2 regions of the Enterococcus sp. LJL90 genome follow, and region 2 is predicted to be linked to the other one. Evidence: predicted binding sites of a transcription regulator. Region 2 holds the regulator's gene; the other holds the start of a gene.

Region 1 (4,221 bases), on a different contig from region 2:
ATAAAGATAAAACAAAAAAAGAACCTTGATTTAACAAGGTTCTTAATCTTTATTACATCATTCCTCCCATGCCCATTGATGGATCCATTGCAGGAGCCGCAGGAGCAGCTGGTTCTGGTTTATCAGCAACAACTGCTTCAGTGGTTAACAATAATGCAGCAACAGACGCGGCATTTTGTAAGGCTGAACGAGTTACTTTAGTTGGGTCAACAATCCCAGCGTCTAGCATGTTCACCCATTCGCCAGTCGCAGCGTTGAAACCAACGCCTAATTCAGCGCTTTTTAGTTTGTCGATAATCACTGAGCCTTCATAGCCAGCATTTTCAGCGATTTGACGAACTGGTTCTTCCAATGCACGTAATACAATTTTAACACCAGTTGCTTCGTCGCCTTCAGCAGCTACAGCCGCTACTTTATCAATAACGTTGACTAAAGCAGTTCCCCCACCGGAAACCATACCTTCTTCAACTGCTGCCCGCGTCGCATTCAAAGCATCTTCAATGCGTAATTTCAATTCTTTTAATTCAGTTTCAGTTGGCGCCCCAACTTTGATAACTGCTACACCGCCAGCTAATTTAGCTAAGCGTTCTTGTAATTTTTCCCGATCGAAATCAGAAGTTGTATCGGCAATTTGGTTTTTAATTAATTGCACACGAGCATCAATCGCCGCTTTTTCGCCGCCGCCTTCAACAACAGTAGTGTTGTCTTTATCAACAACCACTTTGCTGGCAACACCAAGATTTTCGATAGTAGCATCTTTTAATTCTAAACCTAAATCTTCAGTGATTACAGTACCGCCAGTTAATACAGCAATATCTTCTAACATTGCTTTACGGCGATCGCCAAAGCCAGGAGCTTTAACAGCGACAACATTGAAAGTTCCACGGATTTTGTTCAATACCAAAGTAGGTAAAGCTTCGCCGTCCACGTCATCAGCAATGATTAATAATGGTTTAGATTGTTGTAAAATTTGTTCTAACAATGGCAAGATATCTTGGATGTTAGAGATTTTTTTATCCGTGATTAAAATGTAAGGATTGTCTAGGACTGCTTCCATTTTATCATTGTCAGTTACCATGTATTGTGATAAGTAGCCGCGGTCAAATTGCATACCTTCCACAACATCTAATTCAGTTTCAATCCCTTTAGATTCTTCAATGGTGATAACACCGTCGTTACCAACTTTTTCCATAGCGTCAGCAATGTATTGGCCAACTTGTTCTGAACCAGAAGAAACAGAACCAACTTGAGCAATCGCTTCTTTTGAATCCACGATAGAAGAAATGCTGTGTAATTCTTCAACAGCAGCTTTAGTTGCCAATTCAATCCCACGGCGAATACCTAGAGGGTTCGCTCCAGCTGTAACGTTTTTCAAGCCTTCGTGAACGATAGCTTGCGTTAACAAAGTTGCTGTTGTTGTACCATCACCAGCGATATCGTTGGTTTTTGAAGCAACTTCAGAAACTAATTTAGCTCCCATGTTTTCAAAGTGATCTTCTAATTCGATTTCTTTAGCAATGGTCACACCATCATTGGTAATTAAAGGAGAACCGTAAGATTTTTCTAAAACAACGTTCCGTCCTTTTGGTCCTAATGTTACTTTTACTGTATCTGCTAATTTATCTACCCCGCGGAGCATTGCAGCACGAGCATCTTCAGCAAATTTAATTTCTTTAGCCATGATTAATTTCACCTCATAAATTTTTTAGTTCAATCTGTTTTTTATTCAACAATTGCGATGATGTCTTTACCAGACACAATCAAATATTCCGTACCTTCAAATTTCACTTCTGTACCGGCATACTTTTCAAACATCACAGTATCGCCAACTTTTACAGAGGCAGGAACTTTTTCGCCATTGTCTAATAAGCGGCCTTCACCAACAGCAATGACTGATCCAGTTTGAGGTTTTTCCTTCGCTGCAGAAGCGAGAACAATTCCCCCAACAGTTTTTTCTTCTTCACTTGCGACTTGAATAATGACGCGATCGCCTAAAGGTTTTAACACGATAAATCCCTCCATCAAAAATTAGTTTTTAGCACTCTTAACTATCGAGTGCTAACTCACAATTCATATGATACTCATTTCTTTAAAACTTTGCAAGTTTTTCGTTCGTTTTTTTAAGAAAATTTTTAAGCTCCAACTTTTAGCGCGGACTATGCTATAATTCTTCTTATTAAAAAAGTTTGCAGGAATCAAACGAAAAGGAGTTTCACTATGTCAATTCGCAAGTATGGCCTTTTAACCATTATATTGTGGTTTTTTGCTTTCACGTCATCCATCACCTTTTACTGGTTAGGAATTTTCCAATCAGGGAATCAGCCAATCAACGCTTTAACGGCTGTTTACTTGGGAATGGCTTTTGTTTTAATTGCCCTCTACCTTTACCAAAGAAAAAAAGGTTCGCCCTTAGACTTTGAAAAGAAACCGATGCATTGGGTGCTACTGGTTGCTATTGGCTTCTTAAGCATCTGGGGAGCGCTCTTTTTACAGCTGATAGTAAATTCGATTGAATCGGCTATCTCTGGAGAGCTGACGGTTTCAGAGAATACTCAAAATTTAGTAACCTTAATAAAAAGTGCCCCCATCTTCTTATTAGCTACAGCAGTTGGCGGACCGGTTATGGAGGAATTTGTTTTTCGCCGGGCGATTCCCGGCGTTATTGCCAGCTTCCCCTTTCGCTTCACTAATTTTTGGGTGGGAGCGGTCATTAGTTCGATTATCTTTGCCTTTGCCCACGGCGATGGCCATTTAGCTGTTTATTTTGTTTTAGGGATGTTCTTTTGCTTCCTTTATAAAAAAACCGGCAGCATTTGGACGCCGATTATTGCCCATGCGGGAATGAATGCCCTCGTTTTATTTGCTCAAATTCTGCTGCAAAATCTTACTTAAAGGAGTCTGCCATGTCTAGCCAACAAGCTTTATTAGTCATTGATTTACAAAATGGCGTCTGTTACGGCCAAAATGAATTATTTGGCCTTGAGCCGCTTTTAACAAAAGTCAATCAACGAATTGCTGATTACAGAAGGCAACGGCTGCCGATCATTTTTGTCCAGCATCAAGACGAAGAACTGGTGAAGGGCAGCGAATCTTGGCAGTTAGTTCCTCAATTGAATAATCGGCCGGAAGATTATTATGTCGGTAAAACCCACGCCAATAGTTTTTATCAAACGAATTTACAGGAGCTATTGCAAGAATTGGCAATCAAGAACTTAGAGATTGTAGGCGCTCAAACGCAGTATTGTGTCGATAGCACCATTAAGTTTGCCCACGGTTTAGGCTATACTCTTTTTCTGCAGCGAAACGGCACCTCTACCCTTGACAATCCCTTTATGACTGCGGCAACAACCATCGCCTTTTACGAAGATTTATGGGACCAACGCTTTGCAACATTTCTATAAAAATAAAAAAAACGCTGAATGACACAGCTCAACCGTTAGCATAACTAAGCTAATCGGTTGGCTGGCTAATCATTCAGCGTTTTTTAAATTGCAAAGAGACTTGTCGCTTCATCTGGATCGGTATCGTAAATCCGGAAATCATAATTGACTCCTAGACCTTTTTCAGTCAAGGTATTTTCCATTGTCAGATGAGCGAGTTCTTTCATATTGTTTTCTTTACTCAAGTGTCCCAAATAAATTCGTTTTGTGCGGTCCCCTAAAATATCCGTCATCACTAAGGCGCCATCTTCATTCGACAAATGGCCTTTGTCCCCTAAAATCCGCTGTTTCAAACTCCAAGGGTAGCCCCCCATCCGCAGCATTTCTAAATCGTGATTGCTTTCAACTAAATAAGCATCCGCATCCTTGACTACTCCCCGCAGATGGTCGCTGGCATAACCGGTATCCGTCAAAATTACAAAAGATTTACCATCTTTGTAAAAACGATAAAACTGTGGCGCTATCGCATCATGGGAGACACCAAAGCTCTCGATATCCATGTCACCAAGGGTCAGAACTTTGCCCATCTCAAAAATATTTTTTTGCTCTAACGGCACATTGCCAATCATGCCGTCCATCGCCTGCCAAGTTTTTTCATTGGCATAGATGTCCAGCTTATATTTGCGGGCTAAAACTCCGACGCCGTGAATGTGATCACGATGTTCATGGGTCACAAAAATGCCGTCTAAATCTTCGGGATTCCTGCCTACAGAAGCTAAGAGACTAGTAATTTTTTTGCCGCTTAAACCGGCATCTACTAAGAATTTTTTTTCGGCTGATT
Region 2 (4,221 bases):
CGATAACCGTTTGCTAAGGCAATTTTAGAAGCTTCATAGGCTTCCGCTACACTGGATTGCCAAGTGCCTAAAGCCAGTTTCGGAATTAGGTTTCCATTGGCTAAACGAAAATTTTCTGTTAAGACTGTCATATAAATCCCTACTTTCAATTTTAGTTACAAATTAAGTATAAAACTTAGAGTGGGCTATAAGTCAATTGTTTTGATTGTATTTAATCATCTAATAGGAACCGCTCAAAGACATCATTTCCCAAAAACAAGCCTTCCTCGGTTAAAGCCAGATAATCCTCTTGTTGCACTAATAGATTTTCTTGAATTAATTCTTCAATCACCAGTCCATAAACTGAATCTAAAGACACTTGAAATTTTTCAGCAAAATGATCAGGCGAAATACCTTGGCGTTTTCGCAAACCTAAAAACATTTCTTCTTCCATTTGGTTATTGTGGCTCAATTTTTCTTCCTCACGAATCGGTAGCTGATTGTCTCGTAAAGGCGCTAAATAATGCTGAATCGGGCCGTGATTTTTATAGCGGATATTGCCGAGATAACCACTAGCACCTGCCCCCAGACCGAAATAATGTTCGTTGTTCCAATAAACTAAGTTATGCTGGCTTTCCTTGCCGGGAATTGCAAAATTACTGACCTCGTATTGTTGCCGATTGCCACTTGCCATCAGTTCAATCGTTTCAGCAAACATCTGACTTTCAATATCTTGATCTGGTAATTCCAACCGACCTTGCCGCACCCAATTCATAAACATGGTTTTATTTTCTAAAATTAAAGAATACAACGAGTAATGGGGCAAATCCAATTCAATTGCCCGCTGTAAGGTATCACGAAAACTTGCCAAGGTTTGTCCCGGCAGCGCATAAATCAAATCGATGCTGACATTTTCAAAATTTTCCTTTTCTAAAAAGGCCATCGTTTCATAGACATCAGCAGCAGTGTGTTTGCGCCCAATTTTTTTCAGTAATTTATCATCAAAGGTTTGCACACCCATTGATAAACGGTTTACTCCGTAATTTTTCATCACCTGTAATTTTTCTTGAGTTAAATCACCGGGATTAGCTTCAACAGTAAATTCATTTTGATCATTGAAGGGCAGCAGCTCCCGCACGCCGGCTAATAAACGATCCAATTGTTTTGCAGAGAGGGAGGTAGGCGTTCCACCACCAATATAGAGCGTAGCCATTTCTTCAACCGGAAAGCGCGCTTTCGTCAATTGAATTTCTTTTAGTAATGCTTCAATATATTCATCAACTGGCTGGCCTTCTAGAAAAACTTTATTAAAGTCACAGTAATAGCAAATATGCTCGCAAAAAGGAATGTGTAAATAAGCCGAGACCGGTTGTAAAATTTTTTTTGTTTCCATCATTTGGACTCCTCGTGGTTCAATTTCTTTGTAAATAGTATCATACTTTATTTAGACTTAATATAGAAGAAACTTTTCCAATGATAGAAATTATCCGAAAAAAAGTAATTAGCACTCGGATAAAACAAGTGCTAATTTTTGCATCGTTTTCCTTGACTTCTCTGGAGAATATGGTATATTAATACTTGTGTTAGCACTTGATAGTTAAGAGTGCTAAAACAAATGATGAAGGTGATTGAGATGTTAACAGACAGACAAAAAAATATCTTACGGCTCATCATTCAGAATTATACCGAAACTGGATTACCCGTTGGCTCGAAAAAGTTGATGGAGGAGGGCATCTCAGCCAGTTCTGCAACAATTCGCAATGATATGAAGGCGTTGGAGGAACATGGGTTATTACAAAAGACCCATTCATCTTCAGGAAGAATTCCTTCCTTAGCTGGTTATCGTTATTATGTGGATTATTTGTTGGAACCGACTCAAATTGCCAACAATGATGTCTTGAAAATTCGTCAATCCTTTAAAAAGGAATTTCACGAAATCAATGAAATCATTGAAGGCTCTGCTGAGGTTCTAGCCCAATTGACCAGCTACACGGCATTTTCTTTAGGTCCTGAAGTCAAGGAAAGGAAATTGACCGGTTTTCGGATTGTCCCTTTAAATGATCGCCAAGTCATTGCTTTGATTGTGACGGACAAAGGCAATGTCGAAAACCAAATTTTCAAAATTCCTGAAGGAGTTACCGGTGAGGATTTAGAAAAAATTGTTCGAATTATCAATGATAAATTAGTCGGCGAACCTTTGTTGACAGTTTACCATCGGTTGCGGACAGAAATTCCGATGATTCTTCACAAGTATTTCCAAACGACGGACGGATTGGTCAGTTTATTTAATAGTATGCTGGGCCAAGCCTTTGAAGAAAAAGTTTACGTGAGCGGTCGAATGAATTTGTTAGATTTTAATCCTAGTCAAGATTTGACAGAATTTAAATCAGCCTATTCATTTATGAAGGATTCGGATGAATTGAGTCAGCTCTTTGTACCAGCAGAGGGTGGGATTTCAATAAAAATTGGTTCTGAAATCGGGAATAATTTATTAGACAATCTAAGTCTGATTCAAGCGACCTATGATATTCAAGGTCACGGTCGGGGCATGATTGCATTATTAGGACCGACGAGCATGCCTTATTCGAAAATGTTCGGCTTAGTGGATGTCTTCCGCCAAGAACTTGCCGATCGTTTGGAGGATTACTACCGGGAGTTAGACGGTTAACCAATGAATAGAAGGGAAGTTTATACGATGGCAGAAAAAGACGAAGAATTAAAAGAGCAACCTGAAAATCTTGAAGAAGCGGATGCCAATCAAGAATTAGTCGAAGAAGTCGAAGTTTTAACAGAGCTGGAAAAATTAAATGCTGATCTTTCTGATATGGAGGATAAGTTTTTAAGAGCTCGGGCGGAAATCGCCAATATCACCAACCGCAATCGCAGCGAAAGAGAAACGATGCAAAAATATCGTTCCCAAGACTTAGCTAAAAAAGTCTTGCCATCTCTAGATAATTTAGAGCGGGCTTTGGCAATTGAAGTGGATGATGAACAGGGTGCCAGTTTGAAAAAAGGCATTATGATGGTTTTGGAAAGTTTACAAGTTGCGTTGAAAGAAGAAGGCATCGAAGAAATTTCTGCAATGGGAGAAACCTTTGATCCTAATTTACATCAAGCTGTCCAAACGATTCCAGCCAATGATGACGCTCCAAGCGAAACGGTTGTTGAAGTTTTGCAAAAGGGCTATAAATTACATGACCGCGTATTAAGACCAGCGATGGTTATCGTGGCTCAATAAAAAAGCTATTCTAAAAATAAAAGATAAAAAAGTTACAGTGAGGAGAAATTAATTATGAGTAAAATTATCGGTATTGACTTAGGTACAACAAACTCAGCAGTTGCAGTTCTTGAAGGCGGCGAAGCAAAAATTATCGCCAACCCAGAAGGCAACCGTACAACACCATCTGTTGTTTCATTTAAAAATGGTGAAATTCAAGTGGGTGAAGTAGCAAAACGTCAAGCAGTGACTAATCCCAACACAATTGCTTCTATCAAACGCCATATGGGCGAAGCTGGCTACAAGGTCGAAGCAGAAGGCAAATCTTATACACCACAAGAAATTTCAGCAATGATTTTACAATATATCAAAGGTTTTGCTGAAGATTACTTAGGGGAAAAAGTAGAAAAAGCTGTTATTACAGTTCCTGCATACTTCAACGATGCCCAACGTCAAGCAACGAAAGATGCTGGTAAAATTGCCGGTTTAGAAGTTGAACGGATTGTCAATGAACCAACAGCAGCTGCTTTAGCTTATGGTTTAGATAAAACAGATAAAGATGAAAAAATCTTAGTCTTTGACCTTGGTGGCGGTACCTTTGACGTTTCCATCCTTGAATTAGGCGATGGCGTCTTTGATGTATTATCAACTGCCGGCGATAACCATCTTGGTGGGGATGACTTTGATAACAAAATTATCGACCACATGGTTGCAGAATTCAAAAAAGAAAACGGTATTGACTTAGGCAAAGATAAAATGGCTTTACAACGGTTAAAAGACGCTGCTGAAAAAGCTAAAAAAGATTTATCTGGTGTGACTAGCACACAAATCAGCTTGCCATTTATCACAGCTGGCGACGCTGGACCTTTGCACTTGGAAATGACGTTAACCCGCGCAAAATTTGATGAACTAACTTTAGATTTAGTTGAAAGAACCAAAGTTCCAGTACGCCAAGCTTTAAAAGATGCTGGCTTGTCTCAATCTGAAATTGATGAAGTAATTTTAGTCGGTGGTTCAACTCGGAT

What was found. The regulator HrcA, encoded in region 2, represses chaperone genes, less so after heat shock. The targets are predictions, from matches to a motif close to TTAGCACTCNNNNNNNNNGAGTGCTAA.
Region 1: a site for HrcA is predicted at 2,036-2,062, ahead of groES (co-chaperone GroES). Genes of this name have one in related genera too.

The regions. Positions count from the first base shown of each region.
Region 1 is NZ_JBXPBQ010000003.1:382,688-386,908, reverse strand. Features, by position in the region: gene groL (chaperonin GroEL) at 53-1,681, opposite strand; gene groES (co-chaperone GroES) at 1,723-2,007, opposite strand; gene AC1Z3S_RS09935 (CPBP family intramembrane glutamic endopeptidase) at 2,218-2,892, shown strand; gene AC1Z3S_RS09930 (cysteine hydrolase family protein) at 2,904-3,401, shown strand; gene AC1Z3S_RS09925 (MBL fold metallo-hydrolase) at 3,485-4,221, opposite strand, start outside.
Region 2 is NZ_JBXPBQ010000007.1:68,913-73,133, reverse strand. Features, by position in the region: gene AC1Z3S_RS14730 (aldo/keto reductase family protein) at 1-131, opposite strand, end outside; gene hemW (radical SAM family heme chaperone HemW) at 212-1,375, opposite strand; gene hrcA (heat-inducible transcriptional repressor HrcA) at 1,613-2,647, shown strand; gene grpE (nucleotide exchange factor GrpE) at 2,675-3,217, shown strand; gene dnaK (molecular chaperone DnaK) at 3,272-4,221, shown strand, end outside.